Vreelandella piezotolerans: one gene and its partners. The main gene of each other region encodes a partner of the protein of the gene in region 3 in a complex. Links are inferred from orthologs where the notes say so. Each region holds a gene or a part of one and is shown on either strand. Other genes may lie near its edges. The genes, in order: GYM47_RS05140, sdhD, frdA and sdhC.

What was found.
Region 1: frdA (region 3) and GYM47_RS05140 share a complex: the UniProt entries of both Escherichia coli proteins name them as parts of the enzyme complex. The link is inferred for Vreelandella piezotolerans from one-to-one orthologs.
Region 2: frdA (region 3) and sdhD share a complex: the UniProt entries of both Escherichia coli proteins name them as parts of the enzyme complex. The link is inferred for Vreelandella piezotolerans from one-to-one orthologs.
Region 4: frdA (region 3) and sdhC share a complex: the UniProt entries of both Escherichia coli proteins name them as parts of the enzyme complex. The link is inferred for Vreelandella piezotolerans from one-to-one orthologs.

The regions. Positions count from the first base shown.
Region 1 is NZ_CP048602.1:1,104,850-1,107,661, forward strand. It holds GYM47_RS05140 (succinate dehydrogenase iron-sulfur subunit), read left to right. Parts: upstream 1-957; coding sequence 958-1,668; downstream 1,669-2,812. Other genes in the region: sdhA (succinate dehydrogenase flavoprotein subunit), read left to right, coding at 1-930; GYM47_RS05145 (2-oxoglutarate dehydrogenase E1 component), read left to right, coding at 2,016-2,812. UniProt on the Escherichia coli protein: Two distinct, membrane-bound, FAD-containing enzymes are responsible for the catalysis of fumarate and succinate interconversion; the fumarate reductase is used in anaerobic growth, and the succinate dehydrogenase is used in aerobic growth.
Region 2 is NZ_CP048602.1:1,102,537-1,105,326, forward strand. It holds sdhD (succinate dehydrogenase, hydrophobic membrane anchor protein), read left to right. Parts: upstream 1-1,116; coding sequence 1,117-1,464; downstream 1,465-2,790. Other genes in the region: gltA (citrate synthase), read right to left, coding at 1-257; sdhC (succinate dehydrogenase, cytochrome b556 subunit), read left to right, coding at 746-1,123; sdhA (succinate dehydrogenase flavoprotein subunit), read left to right, coding at 1,468-2,790. UniProt on the Escherichia coli protein: Membrane-anchoring subunit of succinate dehydrogenase (SDH).
Region 3 is NZ_CP048602.1:3,442,744-3,450,651, reverse strand. Bases 2,004-4,859 are described here. They hold frdA (fumarate reductase (quinol) flavoprotein subunit), read left to right. Parts: upstream 2,004-2,465; coding sequence 2,466-4,253; downstream 4,254-4,859. Other genes in these bases: GYM47_RS15795 (succinate dehydrogenase/fumarate reductase iron-sulfur subunit), read left to right, coding at 4,250-4,859; GYM47_RS15805 (anion permease), read right to left, coding at 2,004-2,186. In the rest of the region: menH (2-succinyl-6-hydroxy-2,4-cyclohexadiene-1-carboxylate synthase), read left to right, coding at 1-679; more of GYM47_RS15805, read right to left, coding at 717-2,003; more of GYM47_RS15795, read left to right, coding at 4,860-4,984; GYM47_RS15790 (fumarate reductase subunit C), read left to right, coding at 5,017-5,418; fumarate reductase subunit FrdD, read left to right, coding at 5,415-5,810; menB (1,4-dihydroxy-2-naphthoyl-CoA synthase), read left to right, coding at 5,874-6,734; menC (o-succinylbenzoate synthase), read left to right, coding at 6,734-7,675; GYM47_RS15770 (AMP-binding protein), read left to right, coding at 7,629-7,908. UniProt on the Escherichia coli protein: Two distinct, membrane-bound, FAD-containing enzymes are responsible for the catalysis of fumarate and succinate interconversion; fumarate reductase is used during anaerobic growth, and succinate dehydrogenase is used during aerobic growth.
Region 4 is NZ_CP048602.1:1,096,923-1,104,970, forward strand. What follows is about bases 5,053-8,048. They hold sdhC (succinate dehydrogenase, cytochrome b556 subunit), read left to right. Parts: upstream 5,053-6,359; coding sequence 6,360-6,737; downstream 6,738-8,048. Other genes in these bases: gltA (citrate synthase), read right to left, coding at 5,053-5,871; sdhD (succinate dehydrogenase, hydrophobic membrane anchor protein), read left to right, coding at 6,731-7,078; sdhA (succinate dehydrogenase flavoprotein subunit), read left to right, coding at 7,082-8,048. Outside these bases: GYM47_RS05090 (hypothetical protein), read left to right, coding at 7-585; GYM47_RS05095 (helix-turn-helix domain-containing protein), read right to left, coding at 607-1,131; gltX (glutamate--tRNA ligase), read left to right, coding at 1,418-2,896; GYM47_RS05115 (NAD(P)-dependent oxidoreductase), read right to left, coding at 3,604-4,485; more of gltA, read right to left, coding at 4,585-5,052. UniProt on the Escherichia coli protein: Membrane-anchoring subunit of succinate dehydrogenase (SDH).

The DNA of each region.
Region 1 (2,812 bases), 2.3 Mb from region 3 along the record:
GCCAAAGACTTAGCGGGTCGAGACGTGGTGGCACGCTCCATGGTCATGGAGATTCTCGAAGGCCGCGGCTGTGGCGAGAAGGGTGATCACGTCTTCCTGAAACTCGATCACCTTGGCGAAGAAGTCCTTGGCAAGCGTCTGCCGGGGATCGTCGAGCTCTCCAAGACCTTCGCCCATGTCGATCCGGCGAAAGACCCGATTCCTGTCGTCCCGACCTGCCACTATATGATGGGCGGTATTCCGACCAACATCCATGGCCAAGCGATCACTCAAGACGAAAATGGTAACGACCAGATCGTCAACGGCCTGTTCGCCTGTGGCGAAGCGGCGTGTGTATCGGTCCACGGTGCCAACCGCCTGGGCGGTAACTCACTGCTCGACTTGGTGGTCTTCGGCCGTGCTGCGGGTATGTTCATCGAAGGCGCGCTGAACGAAGGTATCGAATACCTCGACGCTTCCGAGTCGGACATCGAGTTCGCCATGAAGCGCATCACGCGCTGGAACGAATCCGAAGAGGGTGGCGAAAGCATTCCGGCACTGAAAGCCGAGCTGCAAGACATCATGCAGAACTCTTTCGGTGTATTCCGTGAAGAGAAAAACATGCAAGAAGGTGTCAAAAAGCTGGCGGACCTGCGTGGCCGCATTGCCAATGCGCACCTGCCGGACAAATCCAACGCGTTCAACACGGCTCGTGTCGAAGCGCTGGAGCTGGACAACCTGATGGAAGTGGCAGAAGCAACGGCGATTGCTGCCCTCGAGCGTAAAGAGAGCCGTGGTGCCCACTCGCGCTACGACTACCCTGACCGTGATGATGTCAACTGGCTGAAACACTCGCTCTACTTCCCGGCCAGCAAAGAGCTGAAGAAGCGCGACGTCAACTTCAAGCCGAAAACCGTCGATACGTTCGAGCCCAAGGTTCGTACCTACTAATCTTCGCACCGACGAGAGGGAGTCACCATGTCCAATCTTCAGGTATCCGTATACCGCTACAATCCGGAAACCGACTCCGCACCTTATATGCAGGAGTTTCAGGTCGATACCAAAGGCCGCGATCTGATGGTGCTGGATGTTCTGCATCTGATGAAAGAGCAAGACAGCGGTTTGGCCTATCGCCGCAGCTGCCGTGAGGGTGTTTGCGGTTCCGACGGCATGAACATGAATGGCAAAAACGGCCTGGCGTGCATCACGCCGCTGTCAGACGTCGTGAAAAACAACAAGCTGACACTTCGCCCGCTGCCTGGTCTTCCGGTCATCCGCGATATGGTGGTCGACATGGGGCTGTTCTATAAACAGTACGAGCGTATCCAGCCGTATCTGCAGAACGACACCCCGGCACCGGCCATTGAGCGCCTGCAGTCGCCGGAAGAGCGCGACAAACTGGACGGCCTATACGAATGTATTCTGTGCGCGTGTTGCTCCACATCGTGCCCGTCGTTCTGGTGGAATCCGGACAAATTCGTGGGTCCTGCTGGCCTGCTGCAATCCTACCGCTTCCTGGCCGACAGCCGCGATACCGCAACCCGTGAGCGCCTGACCAGCTTGGAGGATCCGTTCTCGGTTTTCCGCTGCCGTGGCATCATGAACTGTGTTGCCGTGTGCCCGAAAGGTCTTAACCCGACCCGTGCAATTGGTAAAATTCGTGAAATGTTGCTTGCGGACGCTACGTAACTATCTAATCCCATGAAGAAAAAGCGTGTACCACGTAAGTTGCAGCATAAAGCTACTTAAATCGTGGCGCTTCGCTTGTTATCATAGGGGCCGTCACGGTGCGGCGACGCGTCGCACCGTGGTCAGCCAAGTTTAAAAGCCGGTGCTTTAAGTACCGGCTTTTGAGCATGAACTGAATGAGAAACGCGTCGCAACTACGTGGTCTTAACCACGTGTATGAACAAGGGCTTCCGGCCTCCGGTCGGCGCCGCCGGCAAACGTCCCGCCCCGCCGGCAGGGCAATAGCGATGTCGTTGCATGCATGCAGCGATGCCGATACCACCCCATCAGTGCAGGGTGACCGAGAGATGCAACAAGGCATAATGGAGTTGATGTGGCGTTCCTCTCACGTTAGTGGTGGCAATGTCCACTACGTGGAAGCGCTTTACGAGCAGTACCTCGCCGATCCTGATTCTGTCTCAGACGAGTGGCGCAGCTATTTTGATCAGCTGCCGCGTCCTGAGGGCAGTGCCTCCCACGATGTTCCACTAAGCCCCATTCGTGATCAGTTCTACCAACTGGGCCGTGAAAGCCGCCCGGGCCGGGTAGCTGCCGCCTCCGACAGCGGTGAGAACAAGAAGCAGGTCAAAGTCCTGCAGCTGATCAACGCGTATCGCTTCCGTGGCCATCAGAAGGCCAATATCGACCCGCTTGGGCTGCGTAATCCCACTCCCGTTCCCGACCTCGACCTGTCGTTCCACCAGCTCTCCAAAGCTGATCTCGACACCGAGTTTCAAACCGGCTCGTTTTTCCTGGGTATCGATAAAGCGCCGCTGCGTGACATCGTCGACGCGCTGGAGCAGACCTACTGTCGCTCCATCGGTTGCGAGATCATGCACATCGTCGATACCGAAGAGAAGCGCTGGCTACAGCGTCGGTTCGAATCGGTACGCAGCGCACCCAAGTTCAGCGATGACGTGCGCAAGCACGTGCTGGAGCGGTTGACCGCAGCGGAAGGATTAGAAAACTACCTAGCGTCCAAGTACCCGGGCACCAAACGCTTCGGTCTGGAGGGTGGTGAGTCGTTCGTACCGATGATGGACGAGCTGATTCAGCGCGCCGGTGGTTACGGCACCAAAGAAGTCGTCATCGGCATGGCCCACCG
Region 2 (2,790 bases), 2.3 Mb from region 3 along the record:
TCTACAAAGTTCGACTCTTTCGCCAGTTGATCAATGGGGTAACCGCGGTGCAGCAGTACGCCCTTGCCGCCATCGATATAGGTGATGGCAGATTGGCAGGAAGAGGTGGCCATAAAGCCGGGGTCGTAGGTAAACAGGCCTTCGGCGCCTAAGCCGCGCACGTCGATGACGTCGGGGCCAAGTGTGCCGGAATACATGGGTAGCTCGATCGTTTTGTCGAGACCGTCTACCGTCAATGTCGCTTTCCTGTCAGCCATGCTGGCCTCCTTTCGAATTCGGTTTGGGACGTAAAGTCGTTGTTTCGCATACCGCGCCGGCGAAAAGGCTTGCCCACTATAGAAGTGTGCGACATTTTGTCAATTAGCCTAAGCGCTAGCTATGCTTGTACAGAGATTGTTGTTATGAACAATTTTTGTATATGATAAATGAGGTGTTCATAGTAGCGAAGTGCCAGAGGATTGACGATACGTTAACAGGCTTATCAAACCATCAATCTCCTGTCACTATAACCATGCTGCATCGCAAAATCGACTCGGGTAGGCGGCATTTTTCTTGCACCATGGTCGAGTTAAGCCTGAGATCGGTTTGTCAGCAGGGGCTAAGGTTCTTATAATCCACGGCGCGCGACCGGCAGGTAGGTGGTCGTGCCCGACTTGGCAACGGCCGAGCCCCTTCCAGCAACCACTGCCCGCTCGGGCTATGCCCGACCTGTCGCAGAGCGGGCCAAGAGAGTGTGTATAACGCCGTGAATAGCAAACGACCCGTAAACCTAGATCTAACGACGATACATTTCCCACTACCGGCGCTAACGTCGATTACACACCGTATCACGGGTGTGATCCTGTTCGTTGGCCTGATTTTCGCTTTTTGGGCGTTGGGTAAATCCCTATCATCTCCGGCTGGCTTCGATGCTGTCAGCAGTGCCTTAGCCAACAACTTCTTTGCCAAGCTCGTTGCGTGGGGGCTGCTGTCTGCCTTGGCATTCCACTTTGTGGCAGGCATCAAGCACCTGCTGATGGACGCCAATATTGGGGTGACCTTAGAAGGTGGCGTGAAAAAAGCACAGGCGACCGTCGTGGTAAGCGCGGTTCTGATCATTCTGGCAGGAGTTTGGGTATGGTAACCAACATTACGAGTTTTGGCCGTAGCGGTCTGTCTGACTGGCTGATGCAGCGTGTTTCTGCGGTCGTGCTGGCCCTCTATACCGTTTTCGTCGTTGCTTACCTGCTGTTGAATCCGAACCTGGATTACTACACCTGGAGCGGCCTGTTCGAGCAAACCTGGATGCGTATTTTCTCGCTGCTGGCGTTTATCTCGATCGCTGCGCACGCCTGGATCGGTTTGTGGACCGTCACCACCGATTACCTCAAGTCCACTCGCCTGCGCGTGGGTGCCCAGACGCTGATCATTCTGGCCATCTTCGTGTACCTCGTGTGGGGCATTCAAATTCTGTGGGGAGCTTGATACATGTCTAACCTTCGTAGCCTGACATTCGACGCCATCATCATCGGTGGCGGTGGCTCTGGCCTGCGTGCGGCGCTCGAACTAGCAAAATCCGGTAAAAAGACAGCCGTACTTTCCAAAGTGTTCCCGACGCGCTCTCACACGGTTTCTGCTCAAGGCGGTATTACCTGTGCCATCGCCTCCGCCGACCCGAACGATGACTGGCGTTGGCACATGTACGACACGGTCAAAGGCGGCGACTACATTGCTGACCAAGACGCCGCTGAATACATGTGCTCCGAAGGCCCCAAAGCGGTCTTCGAACTGGAACACATGGGCCTGCCGTTCTCGCGTTTCGATAACGGCCGCATCTACCAGCGTCCGTTCGGCGGTCAGTCGAAGAACTTCGGTGAAGGCGGTCAGGCAGCGCGCACCTGTGCAGCCGCCGACCGTACCGGCCACGCACTGCTGCACACCCTGTACCAAAACAACCTCAAGAACAACACCACGTTCTTGAACGAGTGGTATGCAGTCGACCTGGTCAAGAACGCCAGCGGTGACGTAGTGGGCTGTATCGCCATGTGCATCGAAACTGGTGAAGTGGTGCACGTCAAATCGAAAGCCACGGTTCTGGCGACGGGCGGTGCGGGTCGTATCTACGCCTCTACCACCAACGCTCTGATCAATACCGGTGACGGCATCGGCATGGCGCTGCGCGCGGGCTTCCCGATGCAGGATATGGAAATGTGGCAGTTCCACCCGACCGGTATCTACGGTGCGGGCACCTTGGTGACCGAAGGATGCCGTGGTGAGGGTGGCTACCTGATCAACAAAGACGGCGAGCGTTTCATGGAGCGTTATGCACCGAACGCCAAAGACTTAGCGGGTCGAGACGTGGTGGCACGCTCCATGGTCATGGAGATTCTCGAAGGCCGCGGCTGTGGCGAGAAGGGTGATCACGTCTTCCTGAAACTCGATCACCTTGGCGAAGAAGTCCTTGGCAAGCGTCTGCCGGGGATCGTCGAGCTCTCCAAGACCTTCGCCCATGTCGATCCGGCGAAAGACCCGATTCCTGTCGTCCCGACCTGCCACTATATGATGGGCGGTATTCCGACCAACATCCATGGCCAAGCGATCACTCAAGACGAAAATGGTAACGACCAGATCGTCAACGGCCTGTTCGCCTGTGGCGAAGCGGCGTGTGTATCGGTCCACGGTGCCAACCGCCTGGGCGGTAACTCACTGCTCGACTTGGTGGTCTTCGGCCGTGCTGCGGGTATGTTCATCGAAGGCGCGCTGAACGAAGGTATCGAATACCTCGACGCTTCCGAGTCGGACATCGAGTTC
Region 3 (7,908 bases):
CGAGGCGCTGGAACACGCGCTGCCGGGCGTGCGCTGCCTGGCGCTGAACCTGCCGGGGCATGGGCAGCCCACAGTGCCTGCGGTGGGCTCTTTTGCGGACTTTCATGACTGGCTTAGCGATACGCTGGCCGAGGCGGGCGTAGTGCGTTATGGCCTGCTGGGCTACTCCCTGGGTGGCCGGCTGGCGCTCTATTATGCCAGCCAGCGGCCCGCCGGTTTGGAGGCGCTGTGGTTGGAGAGCGCGCACCCCGGGCTGGCCGCGCCAGAGCGGGAAGCGCGCCGCGCCCACGATGAGCACTGGGCCCAGCGCTTTGAACAGTCGCCGCTGACCGACGTGCTGACCGGATGGTACCAGCAGCCGGTGTTTGCCGATTTGACGCCAGCACAGCGCCAGCGTCAGATACAGCGCCGGTTGGCCAACCGTGGCCCCGCCGTGGCGCATATGCTGCGGGCCACCTCGCTGGGTCGGCAGCCCTCCCTATGGCATTGGCTGGCCGAGACCGAGCTGCGCGTGGGCTATTTCTCCGGCCTGCGGGACCATAAGTTCAACACCCTGGCCAACCGCTTGGCGCAGCACGCGCCGCGCCTGCGCCACTGGGCGCTGCCGGGCGGCCATAACCTGCACGTGGAACACCCGAAGGCCATGGCAGGGCACTTGGCACAGACGCTGCCGCGCTAAGCGCGGCAGCGCAGGGTTCGCTGACTCGGTACATGGCTCACTGAATCAACAGTAGCCAGGGCAGGCCAATGGCCAGCCAGGCCACCAGGAACAGCAGCCCGAAGATGGCCCCCAGGCGCCAGTACAGCGCGCTGGGCAAGTAGCCGCTGCCGTAATACACCGGGCTGGGACCGGTACCATAAGGGGTCAGGATGCCCATGAAGCCCAGGGTGGGCAGCAACAGCAGAATGAACAGCTGCATGTCCAGCCCCGCAATGCCCGACGCCGCCGCTAGTATGACCGGCAGCAGGGCGGTCACATGGGCGGTGACGCTGGCGAAGAGGTAGTGCAACACATAGAAGATGACCACCAGGGCGACCATGGCCAGCAGCGGGTCGAAGTGGCTGATCTGCCCACCCACTACGTTACCGAACCAGCCCACGAAGCCTACCTGGCTCAAGCCGCCCGCCAGAGCCACCAGGGTGGCAAACCACACGAAGGTGTTCCAGGCGGCGCGGTTGTCGAGAATGTCGTTCCAGCTCACCATGCCGGTCAGCAGCATGCCGCAGATGACCACCAGCCCCACCAGCGACGCCGATACCCGGTCGCCAGCGAAGATCCACAGCAGCAGCGCGGTGACCACCATGATGACCAGCACGATTTCGTGGCGGGTCAGCGGGCCCAGGTTCTGCAGTTCCCCTTTCGCCCAGTCGGAGATCTCATGCCCGGCCTTTACCTCCGGGGCGCACAGCCAGTAGCACAGCAGCGGCACCAACAGCAGCAGAAGGACCCCCACCGGCACCACCGCCACGAACCACTGTCCCCAACCGATATGGATGCCCGTGGCGCTTTCGGTGAGCGCGATGGCCAGCAGGTTCGGCGCCAGGGCGGTGAGAAACATCGAGCTGGTCACGCAGGTGGCCGCAATGGCGGTCCACATCAGGAAGCTGCCCATGCGCTTCATGCTGGGGTCGTTGGGGTGCGAGTCGTACAGCGGCGGTAGGTTACGAATGACCGGATAGATGGTGCCTGCGCTGCGCGCCGTATTGGACGGCGTAAAAGGTGCCAGAATGCCATCGGCGATCATCACCGCGTAGCCCAGGGTCAGCGTGCGCTTGCCCATGGCATGCACCAGCCACAGCGAGATACGCCTCCCCAGCCCGGTTTTTTCATACCCCAGGGCAAACATGAAGGCACCGAAAATCAACCATACGGTGGCATTGGTGAACCCCGAGACCGCCCAGGCGAAAGCCTGGTTGGCGGCGTTGAAGCCGTCGTTGGCCAGCTGCTCTGGGGAGAACAGCACCCAGCGGGAAAGCAGCGCCGAAAGGGTGACGCCGACCAGACCGATGACCGCGCCGGGCAGGGGTTCCAAAATCAGGCCGACCACGCAGCCTAAAAAGATGGCGAAGAAGTACCAGGCATGGGGCGGTAGCCCGGTCGGGGTAGGCAGCAGGGCGATCACCAGCGTGGTGGTCAGTGGCGCGAGCAGCGACCAGCGAGAGCGGAGCGAAGCGCTGAGGTTCATGGCGACCTCTCGATAAGGTTATCGGCAAGCCGTAGCGCCTTGCCTGAGTGAGCACAGCCGAGGGTGAGTTCCAGCGTGGTGTTTCACCGATGTCATCAACAGCATAGGCAAGGCAAGTCGCGCGTTATTTGATCCATATCAATCATGCTTTAGATCAAGGCCGAAGGCCTGTTGGGCTGTGATAACGTCGCTTCATCAGCAGGGCGGCAAGCCGTGCGCAGGCCGGAATCGCGTCATGAGAAGACCGTCATGAGTAGTGCAGCCGCACAAGGGGGTGCCATGCAGCAGCAGGATGTGGATATCGTCATCGTCGGCGGTGGAGGCGCTGGCCTGCGGGCCGCCATAGCGGCCGCCGAGCAGGCCAAACAGGGCGGTCACGCGCAACGCATCGCGCTGGTGTCCAAGGTGTATCCCATGCGTTCACACACGGTGGCGGCCGAGGGGGGCGCGGCGGCGGTGACCAGTGACGAGGACTCGTTTCAGGCGCACTTCGACGACACGGTTTCTGGGGGCGACTGGCTGGTGGAGCAGGGCGTAGTGGACTACTTCGTGCGCCACGCCTACCGGGAGTTGGTGCAGATGGAGCGCTGGGGGTGCCCCTGGAGCCGCCAGCCCGATGGCCGCATACAGGTGCGCCGCTTTGGTGGCATGAAAACGGCGCGCACCTGGTTTGCTGCCGACAAGACCGGCTTCCATATGCTGCACACGCTGTTTCAGACCTCGTTGAAATACCCCGAAATCGAACGCTTCGACGAGTACTTCGTACTGGACTTGGCCGTGCATGAAGGGGCCGTGGTGGGGGTCATTGCTCTGCAAGTCGCCACGGGCGAGCTGCTGCTGTTGCGTGCCAAAGCGGTGGTATTGGCCACCGGCGGGGCCGGGCGGCTGTTCCGCTTCAACACCAATGCGGGCATCGTCACCGGTGACGGCATGGCCATGGCCTACCGCCACGGCGTGGCGCTGCGCGACATGGAGTTCGTGCAGTACCACCCCACCGGCCTGCCCGGCTCGGGCATCCTGATCACCGAAGCGTGCCGGGGGGAAGGCGGTATTCTGCTCAACAAGGAGGGTTACCGCTACCTCCAGGACTACGGCCTGGGCCCGGAAACACCCCTGGGCAAGCCGGAAAACAAGTACATGGAGCTGGGCCCTCGGGACAAGCTCTCCCAGGCGTTCTGGCAGGAGCAGCAGGCCGGGCGTACCGGCAAGTTTGGCGACAGCGACGTGGTCTATCTCGACCTTCGCCACCTGGGCGCCGACTATCTGCATGAGCGCCTGCCGTTCATCTGCGAGCTGGCCAAATCCTATATCAATGTCGACCCCGTCAAGGAGCCGATCCCGATTCGGCCTGCGGTGCACTACACCATGGGCGGCATCGAAACCGATCCCCAGTGTGAAACGACCATTGCGGGTCTGTACGCCGCCGGGGAGTGCGCATCGGTAGGCCTGCATGGGGCCAACCGGCTGGGCTCCAATTCGCTGACCGAGCTGCTGGTCTTTGGCCGCTTGGCTGGGGAGCAGGCCAGCCAGCGGGCTGCCCGCACCGACTGGGTGGCGCTGCCGGTCTTGCAGGCGCAGGCCCAGCGGCAGCAGGCGCGGCTGGCCACGCTCTGCGATGGCCAGGGCAGCGGTGAATCCTGGGTGACGCTCAAGCACGCCATGGTGCAGGCCATGGAGAGCGGCTGCGGCATTTACCGCACCGAAGCAGGCATGCAGCAGGCGTTGGATACCCTTCGCCAGCTGCGCCAGCGCTATGCCCAGGTGCGAGTAAGTGACACCAGCAAGATTTTCAATACCGAGCTGCTGGAGTGCCTGGAGTTTGGCTACGGGCTGGAGATCGCCGAGGCGTCGTGCCTGGCCGCGTTGGAGCGTCGCGAATCCCGGGGTGCCCACCAGCGCCTGGACGAGGGCCTGCAGGCCCGTGACGACGTGGGCTATCTCAAGCATAGCCAGGTGTTTTACCAGGGTGATGCGCCCGCCGAGCTGCGCTGGCAGGCGGTGGATACCCGCTTTTCGGCCCCGGCCGCGCGGGTTTACGGGGATGCGGCCAAGGGAGGCAAGGCATGAACAAGCACATCAGCATCAAGCGTTACCTGCCCGACAGCGCAGCGGAACCCTACTGGCAAACCTACGACGTTGCTGTGGAGGACAGCACCTCGCTTCTCGACGCGCTGAACCATATCAAGGAGCAGCAGGACAGCACGCTGAGCTACCGCTGGTCTTGCCGAATGGCGATTTGTGGCTCCTGTGGCGTCATGGTCAACGGCATTCCCAAGCTGGGCTGTAAAACCTTCCTGCGCGACTACCCTGGCGAGATTCGTATCGAACCGCTGGCGCACTTCCCCGTGCAGCGGGACCTGGTCGTGGACATGGCGCTGTTCCTGGAGCACCTGGCGGCGGTGAAGCCCTACCTGATCGAACAGGACCCGGTGCAGACCTTTGATCCCGGCCAGGCGCAGCCCCACACACAAACGCCTGAACAGCTGGCGCGCTATCGGCAGTTTGCCAACTGTATCAACTGTGGCCTGTGCTATTCGGCGTGCCCGCAGTTTGGTTTGAACCCTGAGTTTCTGGGGCCTGCGGCGCTGACCCTGGCGCACCGCTACAACCTGGACAGCCGGGACCAGGGCAAACGTCAGCGCATGGCGCAGCTCAACCGCCACGATGGTGTCTGGAGCTGTACCTTCGTGGGCTTCTGCTCGCAGGTATGCCCCAAGCACGTCGACCCGGCCGCTGCGGTCAATCAGGGCAAGGTCGAGGCCGCCAAACATACGCTGATCGCACTGTTCAAGGGCTGATTGGCCAGAACGAACCGTCGGGAGAGTGCCTCATGGAAAAATCATCATCACAACGGCTGCCGCCCTTGAAGCGCAACTGGTGGCTGAAGCACGGTTTCTTCAAGCGCTATATGCTGCGCGAAGCCACGGTGGTGCCGCTGGTGTTTTTCATTCTCTGCCTATTGGCAGGAGTGTTCGCGCTGTTGCAGGGCCCGGCGAGCTGGCAGGGCTGGGTGGCCTTTATGGGCTCGCCGCTGGTGCTGCTGCTGAATGCGCTGGCGCTGGTGGCCAGCCTCTATCACGCGGCCACCTTCTTCGTGCTGTTTCCTCGGGTCATGCCGCTGCGCGTGGCGGGGCGCAGCGTGCCCGCTGGTGCCATCGTTGCTGGCCAGTGGGCGGGGGTCGTGGCAGTGGCGGTCGTGTTGTTCTGGCTCTTGGGGAGGGGCGGCGCATGAAAACCTCACATCAAAAAGCACCCCTGGGTCAGCCTCGGCAAGCCTATGACGAGCCCCTGTGGTGGGGGCTGTTCAGTGCCGGGGGCGTCTGTTTTGCCGTGGTCTTGCCTGCGGTGATTCTGTTCATCGGGCTATTGCTGCCGTTGGGCCTGCTGCCCGCCGAGGCGCTTGGCCACGAGCGGGCCTCCCGCCTGCTGTTCAGCCTGCCCGGCGTGCTGTTCATCGGCGCCGCCGTGTGCTTGCCGCTGTTTCATGCCGCCCACCGGCTGCGCCATGGCCTATTCGACCTGAGCCTGGGCCAGGACACTCGCAACAAATGGCTGATGTACGGCCTGGCGGCCCTGTTGAGCCTGTTGGCGCTGGCTCTGGTGGTCGTGGGCTGGCTGCGCTGAGGCCCGCCCGCGAACACGGCCGTATCAAAAAGAACGCACACCCCTGATAAGCACGAGGTCAGCATGATCGAAGGACTCACGGAACAGGCGCTGTATGCCCCCATCAAGTGGCAGGACGCCTCGCAAGAGTACCAGGACATCCTCTATCACACCGCTGAGGAGGGCATTGCACGGATCACCATCAATCGCCCTGAGGTGCGCAATGCGTTTCGCCCGCAAACGGTGAGCGAGATGATCCATGCCCTCGGCCGCGCGCGCCACGACAGCGCCATCGGCGCGATTCTGCTGACCGGGGCGGGCGAACAGGCCTTCTGCTCCGGGGGCGACCAGCGCATTCGTGGCGACTACGGCGGCTACCGCGACGAGGCGGGCACCCATCACCTCAACGTACTGGATTTCCAGCGTGACATTCGCACCTGCCCGAAGCCGGTGGTCGCCATGGTGGCGGGCTACGCCATTGGCGGCGGCCACGTGCTGCACCTGATGTGCGATTTGACCATCGCCGCCGACAACGCCATCTTCGGCCAGACCGGCCCCAAGGTCGGCTCGTTTGATGGCGGCTATGGCGCCTCCTACCTGGCGCGCATCGTCGGCCAGAAGAAGGCGCGAGAAATCTGGTTTCTCTGCCGCCAGTACGGCGCCGAGCAGGCCCTCGACATGGGCCTGGTCAACCACGTGGTGCCGCTTGACGAGCTCGAGCGGGAAAGCGTGCGCTGGTGCCGCGAGATGCTCCAGCACAGCCCCATGGCGCTGCGCTGCCTGAAAGCCTCGCTCAACGCCGACTGCGACGGCCAGGCGGGGCTTCAGGAGCTGGCCGGCAACGCCACCATGCTCTACTACATGACCGAAGAGGGCCAGGAGGGGCGCAACGCCTTCAACGAGAAGCGCCGCCCGGATTTCTCCCGCTACCCGCGCAACCCCTGATGGCGCGCGCGCTCTACCGCTACGCGCTTGCGCTGACCAGGCCGCTGACGCTGAACGGCGAGCGGCTGACCCAGCGCGAGGGGCTGCTGGTAAACATCGACGGCCAGTGGGGCGAGATCGCCCCGTTGCCGGGCTTCTCCTGCGAGACCCTGGCCCAGGCCGAAGCCGAGGCGCTGGCCTACCTGGCCGCTTTCGAGCGCGGCGAGGTGCCGACCCCGCAGCTTGCCTCGGTGCAGTTCGGCCTTGGCTGCGCCCGGCGCGCCTGGCCCGAGCGCTTGCCCCAATCACCCGCCCCGTACCCGCTGCTTCAGGGTACGCCTGCCCATCTGATGATCGAGATCGAGGTCCGCCTCAAGGCGTGGCGAACGGCGCCGCCGGAGCGCCTCAAGCTCAAGGTCGCCCGCTACCCCATCAATGAAGAGCTGGCGCTGATCAAGCGGATAAGTGAGCGCTTGCCCACCACCCGGCTGATACTGGACGCCAACGGCGGCTTCACCCGCGAGCAGGCGCGGCGCTTCTGTGCCGGGCTGCCGCCGGGGCAGATCGACTACCTGGAAGAGCCCTGCGCCGCGCTTACCGACACCCAGGCCGTGGCCGAGGCGACCGGCGTGCCCTTTGCGCTGGACGAAACCCTCTCGCGGCAGCGCCCCTGGCAGGCACACCCGCAGCTGGCGGCGCTGGTCATCAAACCCACGCTGATCGGCTCGCTTGCCGCGTGCCAGGCGCTGGTCGAACGGGCGCGGGCGCTGGGGCTTCGCGTGGTGGTGTCATCGAGCTTCGAATCCGAGCTGGGCCTGGAGCTGCTTTCGCGCCTGGCCCGGGAGTGGGCGCCGGGCGAGCCGCCGGGGCTGGATACCGGCGGCTGGCTCGCTGGGCGCCTTACCGACCAACGCGGTGCGGTCATGGTCGAGCGCTGCCGCTGCCTCTACCACTCGGCGTGATCGCCACCCTCAGGAGCCCCGCATGACCGAGCCTTGCCCCATCCACGCCTGGGCCACTCAAACCCCCGAACACATCGCCATCGAGGCCAGCGAGCAGCGGCTGAGCTACCGCCAGCTGGACCGCCGCGTGGCGGGGCTTGCCCGGCAGCTGATGCGCCAAATGCCCCCCGGCGAGCGGCTGCTGGTGCCCGCCCGCGGCTCGCTCAACGCACTATTATTGGCCTGGGCCTGCC
Region 4 (8,048 bases), 2.3 Mb from region 3 along the record:
GTCGTTATGGGGAAGACGCTCGGTTATGTTGGCGTGGCGTTAGTCGGGGCCCTGCTATTGAGCGGGTGCAGCGGGCCGGAGGAAGAGGTCTCACAAACCCAGCCTAACTCCGTGGCCGAAGAGCGCGCCTCTGAGCCGGAACCGCCAACGCAGCAGGTGGAGCCCCTGGAAGTCGTTATTTCGACGTCAGCGTCACTGCGTCCCGATCGCCGCCTAATGGTAGAAGGCGACACCAATTTGCCGGATAACGCCCAAGTGCAGGTGATTATCGAGCGGGAGCTAAGCCGCGTCCGTTGGCAAGCGCGTACGCGAGTGATGGACGGTAAATTCGAAGCGGGGCCCTTTGGTTCTGGCAGCGGCCTACCGGATGGGGGCTATTGGGTTACGGTACAGTTAGGTGAGGCTGCCGTTCAGCCAGAAAGCGTGCAGGAACGCATTGGTGGAGAAGGCGAATACTTGGCGGGAGAGCTGGTCAGCCAATCCCGCCACGGTCTAGGGCAGATAGCCACCTACTCGCGCCGTTTCTTGATTGGCAATGAACCAAGACGGACGCGCGACCAGGTGGAGGTGATTGAGGACAACTAAAGGGATGGGGAGGTAGTTGCTTTAGGCAGGACACCAGTGTGCCAGTAATACGGCATGGATAGAGATGTCACTTGGCGCTTTCGCAAAGTGTTCGATCACGAAGCGGTTATCCCGCTGGACCAAGTAATGGCCCGCCTTATGGAACACATGTGTTGGGCCGAGCAGGAGTAAATCCCCGGATGCAATGGGTGAAAAATCCGTGTCTTTGCCCGGGGTCGCCATCACGCAGGGCGCTTTCCAGTCGATCTTCAACGGCAGATGATGCGGCACGGTAATGGTCGTGGCCTGAACCTGTTCCCAGGGGAGGGGACCCGTATGGCTCAGGGTTAACAGTTGAGGTGCACTATCACCTTCTAGCAGGGTAGCCAGCGAACAATCGAGGGCATCGGCGAGCGCCACTAGACGCTCGTGGCCGATCTGTTTAATCGCCCCGGACTCCCAGTAAGAAATGGTGACATCTGACACGCCAACTTTACGTGCAAGGGCAGCCTTGTTGAGCTTGGCCCTAAGCCGCAGTTGCTTGATACGTGAGCCTAGCGATTCCATTTCATTTTCCTGTCGATGAGCTGAATCAGCTCGTTGAATGTACTTCCACCCGCAAGGTGGCGCTCTGATCATACTGAGAAAGACGCAATGTTTTCTCATGTACGAACACGAATCATAGGTACTGCGTCATACTAAGCGATTGTGCATTAGCGCGCATCTTCCTATCGACGATCCTTGAGCACTCGTTCAGACGCTTTTAAGCCAAACTCGTTCCCTTATGGAGGCTGTTGGTTGATCTAAGGGTGCGTATAATGGCGCCACGCTTAATTGCCAAAAGGATCCGTTGATGACCGTTCGCACTCGTATCGCGCCTTCTCCTACAGGCGATCCGCACGTAGGTACTGCTTATATTGCGTTGTTCAATCTCTGCTTTGCTCGTCAGCACGGCGGGCAGTTCATTCTGCGTATCGAAGATACCGATCGGGTGCGTTCGACTCCCGAGTCCGAACAGATGATTTTGGATTCCTTGCGCTGGCTGGGGTTGGAGTGGGATGAAGGTCCTGACGTTGGTGGCCCACATGGCCCTTATCGCCAAAGCGAACGTGGCGATATCTATGCGATGCACGCCCAGCGGCTGCTGGATGCTGGTCATGCTTTCAAATGTTACCGCACCAGCGAAGAGTTGGACGAACTGCGTGAGTCTCGCAAAGAGGCGGGCCTACACTTAGCGCTGAAGCCAGCCGATCTAGCCTTGGACGTCGACGAGCAGGCACGCCGTGAGCAAGAAGGCTGGCCGTACGTCATTCGTATGCACGTACCCAGCGAGGGTGTGTGTGTGGTGAGCGACATGTTGCGCGGCACGATCGAGGTCGATTGGGCGCAGGTCGATGCGCAGATTCTGATGAAGTCAGACGGTATGCCCACCTATCATCTGGCGAACGTGGTGGATGACCATCTGATGGGCATTACTCACGTACTGCGTGGTGAAGAGTGGATCAACTCCGCGCCGAAGCACCAACTGCTATATGAGTACTTTGGCTGGGAAATGCCGCAGCTCTGCCATATGCCGTTGCTGCGTAATCCGGATAAGTCCAAGCTCTCCAAGCGTAAGAATCCCACATCGATCAACTACTATCGTCGCATGGGGTTTTTACCCCAGGCCGTTACCAACTACCTAGGGCGCATGGGCTGGTCGATGCCCGACGAGCGTGAAAAATTCAGCCTGTCAGAAATGATGGCGGAATTCGATATTCAGCGCGTCTCCCTCGGTGGTCCCGTGTTCGATCTGGAGAAGTTAACGTGGCTAAACGGCGTTTACATTCGAGAAGATTTGGATGACGACGCCCTGCTTCAGGCGCTGCGCGAATGGGCGTTCAACGATGCGTACGTTAAACAGATTTTGCCGCAAGTGCGTCCACGGATAGAGACGCTTTCTCAGGTCGTACCGCTCGCTGGCCATTTCTTCTCAGGTTTGCCAGCGATCAGTAAAGATGACTTTGATAGCGTAAAGCTGGACGACGAAGAACTCGTCAAGCTGCTGCAATTCCTGGTTTGGCGTTTCGAGGCCGTTTCTGCTTGGCATAAAGACGCACTTCTGGCCGAGGTGAAAACATTGTCAGAGCACTTCGAGCTCAAAATGAAAGTGTTCTTGGCACCGGTGTTCATTGCCATCACCGGAAGTGCGTCCAGTACCTCGGTGATGGATGCGATGGCTATCTTGGGCTCCGATGTGACACGTGCGCGGTTGCGTAACGCTATTGACGTGTTAGGGGGTGTTTCCAAAAAGCAAGCGAAGCGGTTTGAAAAAGAGTACCGCGATCTGTAATTGACCCCTGGTATGAAAATGGAGAGAGCGTCGCGCGGTCTAGTTATGAACGCGTGGCGTTTTCTTCGGGAAATAGGCTTGACGAAGATCAGGCGAATCAGTAATATACGCTCCGTCTTCGCGACATGTGGGGCCTTAGCTCAGCTGGGAGAGCGCAACACTGGCAGTGTTGAGGTCAGCGGTTCGATCCCGCTAGGCTCCACCAATATCAGCCATCCCTGATGTTGATTGTCCAAGATATCTAAGGTCTGACAACGTCCCATTCGTCTAGTGGTCTAGGACACCGCCCTTTCACGGCGGGAACAGGGGTTCGAACCCCCTATGGGACGCCACTCTCTTTGTTTCTCTCCTTAAATCATTTCGATTCGCGAATAGCAATGAGTCTTCTCACTTGCCTTTTTTGCATTCCCGTCGTCTAGAACTTGCGTCTATTTCACGCGTTTTTTGTCCATATTGTGCTTGACTTGTCCACTTTTGTAACTTGGAGGATCGGGTTGTGCACAACCACATAAAGATGAAGCAAAAAATCAGCAATTTAGCGTAAGCTCTTTAAAATCAATCAGTTATATTAGGTTAAAAAATAACCAATTTAAGGTTGAGTCACTGTTCATGGCGATTGTGGGGCGTTTTCTAGTGGTTGTGAACAGGGTTATCCACAGATAGTGTGGAAAACCCTGGCTAGGCAGCGAGTGCCAAAAAGTCAAGCGTTATTCAGGTTTGCGCAGCCGTTTTAGTAGCGATGACGTGTCCCAGCGGCCGCCTTCCATACGCTGTACGTCCGCATAGAATTGGTCGACCAACGCCGTGACAGGAAGGGTGGCGTCTAACCGTCGCGCTTGCTCGAGGCATATCCCCAGATCCTTGCGCATCCAGTCCACCGCGAAACCATGGTTATACTCATCAGCAATCATTGTTTTATGACGGTTCTCCATCTGCCAAGACCCTGCAGCGCCTTTGGAAATGACGTCGATGACTTGGTGCTGATCGAGTCCGGCTTGCTCAGCAAAGTGCAGGCCTTCCGCCAAGCCTTGTACCAAGCCTGCAATGCAGATCTGATTCACCATTTTGGTGAGCTGACCACTGCTGGCAGCGCCCATGAGCGTGACGGCACGTGCGTAATGATTCAGGAAAGGGGCGACGGCATCAAAATGCGCTTGCTCGCCGCCGCACATGATGGTCAGTGCGCCGTTCTCGGCACCTTGCTGGCCGCCTGACACGGGGGCGTCAATAAACGCTACGCCATTTTCTCGACAGGCAGCATCCAGCTCCAGCGCTAAATCCGCTGACGCGGTGGTGTGATCGACGAGGTAGCTCCCGCTGGTCATGGTGCTCAGTACACCATCGCTGCCCATGGTCACTTGGCGCACATCGTCATCGTTGCCGACACACACCAATACCAAATCGGCCCCCTGGGCTGCCTCGGCGGGTGTCGCGTGAGCCGTGCCGCCAAAGGCGTTAGCCCATGCTTCTGACTTGCTTGCGGTGCGGTTGTAAACCCGCGTGGTGAGGCCCTGCTTGGCGAGGTGGCCGGCCATCGGGTAGCCCATGACGCCAAGGCCGATAAACGCAACGGTTTTGATAGATTGCATAAAGCACCTTTGTTGTTGGTAGGAAGTACGAGCAAACAAAAGGCCACCCGTGGGTGGCCTTCGTCATCCTATGCATGCATTAGCGCGTTAGCTGCCAAATCACTTGCTGGGATAGTCACGTTTTTCGTGACCGACGTACAGCTGGCGCGGGCGGCCGATTTTGTAGCTTTCGCTGAGCATTTCATGCCAGTGGGAGATCCAACCAATGGTACGCGACACCGCAAAGATCACGGTGAACATGTTGGTCGGAATGCCCATGGCTTTCAGAATGATGCCTGAGTAGAAATCGACGTTCGGATACAGTTTGCGCTCGATGAAGTATTCATCTTCGAGTGCGATTTGCTCCAGGCGCTTGGCGATTTTGAGCTGCGGGTCGTCGGCCATGCCGAGCTCGGCCAGTACTTCGTCGCAGGTCTCTTTCATCACTTTGGCGCGTGGGTCGAAGTTGCGGTAGACGCGATGACCGAAGCCCATCAGTTTGAAGGGATCGTTCTTGTCTTTCGCTTTATCCACGAAGCGCTGAATGTTCTCTTCGGAATCGTCGCCGATTTCGTCCAGCATGTTGAGCACGGCCTCGTTGGCACCGCCATGCGCAGGACCCCACAAGGCCGCAATGCCCGCGCTGATACAGGCAAACGGGTTGGCGCCAGTTGAGCCTGCCAGACGAACGGTAGAGGTAGAGGCGTTTTGCTCGTGGTCCGCATGCAGCATGAAGATGCGGTCCATGGCTTTCGCGTATACCGGGTTGATTTTGTACTCTTCGCACGGGTTGCTGAACATCATGTAGAGGAAATTCTCTGCATAGCTCAGATCGTTGCGCGGATAATTGAACGGTTGGCCCACATTGTACTTGTGCGACATGGCGGCCAGGGTCGGCATCTTGGCGATCAAACGGATCGCGCTGATGACGCGGTCTTCTTCCTGAGTGATGTCCATGTGATCGTGGTAGAAGGCTGCTAGGCCGCCCACGACACCGCACAGAATCGACATTGGGTGCGCGTCACGGCGGAACCCTTTGAAAAAGTTGTTGATCTGGTCGTGCACCATGGTGTGATTGCGAATACGTGATTCGAAATCAGCGTACTGCTCGTCGTTGGGCAGCTCACCAAACAGCAGGGTGTAGCAAACTTCTACAAAGTTCGACTCTTTCGCCAGTTGATCAATGGGGTAACCGCGGTGCAGCAGTACGCCCTTGCCGCCATCGATATAGGTGATGGCAGATTGGCAGGAAGAGGTGGCCATAAAGCCGGGGTCGTAGGTAAACAGGCCTTCGGCGCCTAAGCCGCGCACGTCGATGACGTCGGGGCCAAGTGTGCCGGAATACATGGGTAGCTCGATCGTTTTGTCGAGACCGTCTACCGTCAATGTCGCTTTCCTGTCAGCCATGCTGGCCTCCTTTCGAATTCGGTTTGGGACGTAAAGTCGTTGTTTCGCATACCGCGCCGGCGAAAAGGCTTGCCCACTATAGAAGTGTGCGACATTTTGTCAATTAGCCTAAGCGCTAGCTATGCTTGTACAGAGATTGTTGTTATGAACAATTTTTGTATATGATAAATGAGGTGTTCATAGTAGCGAAGTGCCAGAGGATTGACGATACGTTAACAGGCTTATCAAACCATCAATCTCCTGTCACTATAACCATGCTGCATCGCAAAATCGACTCGGGTAGGCGGCATTTTTCTTGCACCATGGTCGAGTTAAGCCTGAGATCGGTTTGTCAGCAGGGGCTAAGGTTCTTATAATCCACGGCGCGCGACCGGCAGGTAGGTGGTCGTGCCCGACTTGGCAACGGCCGAGCCCCTTCCAGCAACCACTGCCCGCTCGGGCTATGCCCGACCTGTCGCAGAGCGGGCCAAGAGAGTGTGTATAACGCCGTGAATAGCAAACGACCCGTAAACCTAGATCTAACGACGATACATTTCCCACTACCGGCGCTAACGTCGATTACACACCGTATCACGGGTGTGATCCTGTTCGTTGGCCTGATTTTCGCTTTTTGGGCGTTGGGTAAATCCCTATCATCTCCGGCTGGCTTCGATGCTGTCAGCAGTGCCTTAGCCAACAACTTCTTTGCCAAGCTCGTTGCGTGGGGGCTGCTGTCTGCCTTGGCATTCCACTTTGTGGCAGGCATCAAGCACCTGCTGATGGACGCCAATATTGGGGTGACCTTAGAAGGTGGCGTGAAAAAAGCACAGGCGACCGTCGTGGTAAGCGCGGTTCTGATCATTCTGGCAGGAGTTTGGGTATGGTAACCAACATTACGAGTTTTGGCCGTAGCGGTCTGTCTGACTGGCTGATGCAGCGTGTTTCTGCGGTCGTGCTGGCCCTCTATACCGTTTTCGTCGTTGCTTACCTGCTGTTGAATCCGAACCTGGATTACTACACCTGGAGCGGCCTGTTCGAGCAAACCTGGATGCGTATTTTCTCGCTGCTGGCGTTTATCTCGATCGCTGCGCACGCCTGGATCGGTTTGTGGACCGTCACCACCGATTACCTCAAGTCCACTCGCCTGCGCGTGGGTGCCCAGACGCTGATCATTCTGGCCATCTTCGTGTACCTCGTGTGGGGCATTCAAATTCTGTGGGGAGCTTGATACATGTCTAACCTTCGTAGCCTGACATTCGACGCCATCATCATCGGTGGCGGTGGCTCTGGCCTGCGTGCGGCGCTCGAACTAGCAAAATCCGGTAAAAAGACAGCCGTACTTTCCAAAGTGTTCCCGACGCGCTCTCACACGGTTTCTGCTCAAGGCGGTATTACCTGTGCCATCGCCTCCGCCGACCCGAACGATGACTGGCGTTGGCACATGTACGACACGGTCAAAGGCGGCGACTACATTGCTGACCAAGACGCCGCTGAATACATGTGCTCCGAAGGCCCCAAAGCGGTCTTCGAACTGGAACACATGGGCCTGCCGTTCTCGCGTTTCGATAACGGCCGCATCTACCAGCGTCCGTTCGGCGGTCAGTCGAAGAACTTCGGTGAAGGCGGTCAGGCAGCGCGCACCTGTGCAGCCGCCGACCGTACCGGCCACGCACTGCTGCACACCCTGTACCAAAACAACCTCAAGAACAACACCACGTTCTTGAACGAGTGGTATGCAGTCGACCTGGTCAAGAACGCCAGCGGTGACGTAGTGGGCTGTATCGCCATGTGCATCGAAACTGGTGAAGTGGTGCACGTCAAATCGAAAGCCACGGTTCTGGCGACGGGCGGTGCGGGTCGTATCTACGCCTCTACCACCAACGCTCTGATCAATACCGGTGACGGCATCGGCATGGCGCTGCGCGCGGGCTTCCCGATGCAGGATATGGAAATGTGGCAGTTCCACCCGACCGGTATCTACGGTGCGGGCACCTTGGTGACCGAAGGATGCCGTGGTGAGGGTGGCTACCTGATCAACAAAGACGGCGAGCGTTTCATGGAGCGTTATGCACCGAACGCCAAAGACTTAGCGGGTCGAGACGTGGTGGCACGCTCCATGGTCATGGAGATTCTCGAAGGCCGCGGCTGTGGCGAGAAGGGTGATCACGTCTTCCTGAAACTCGATCACCTTGGCGAAG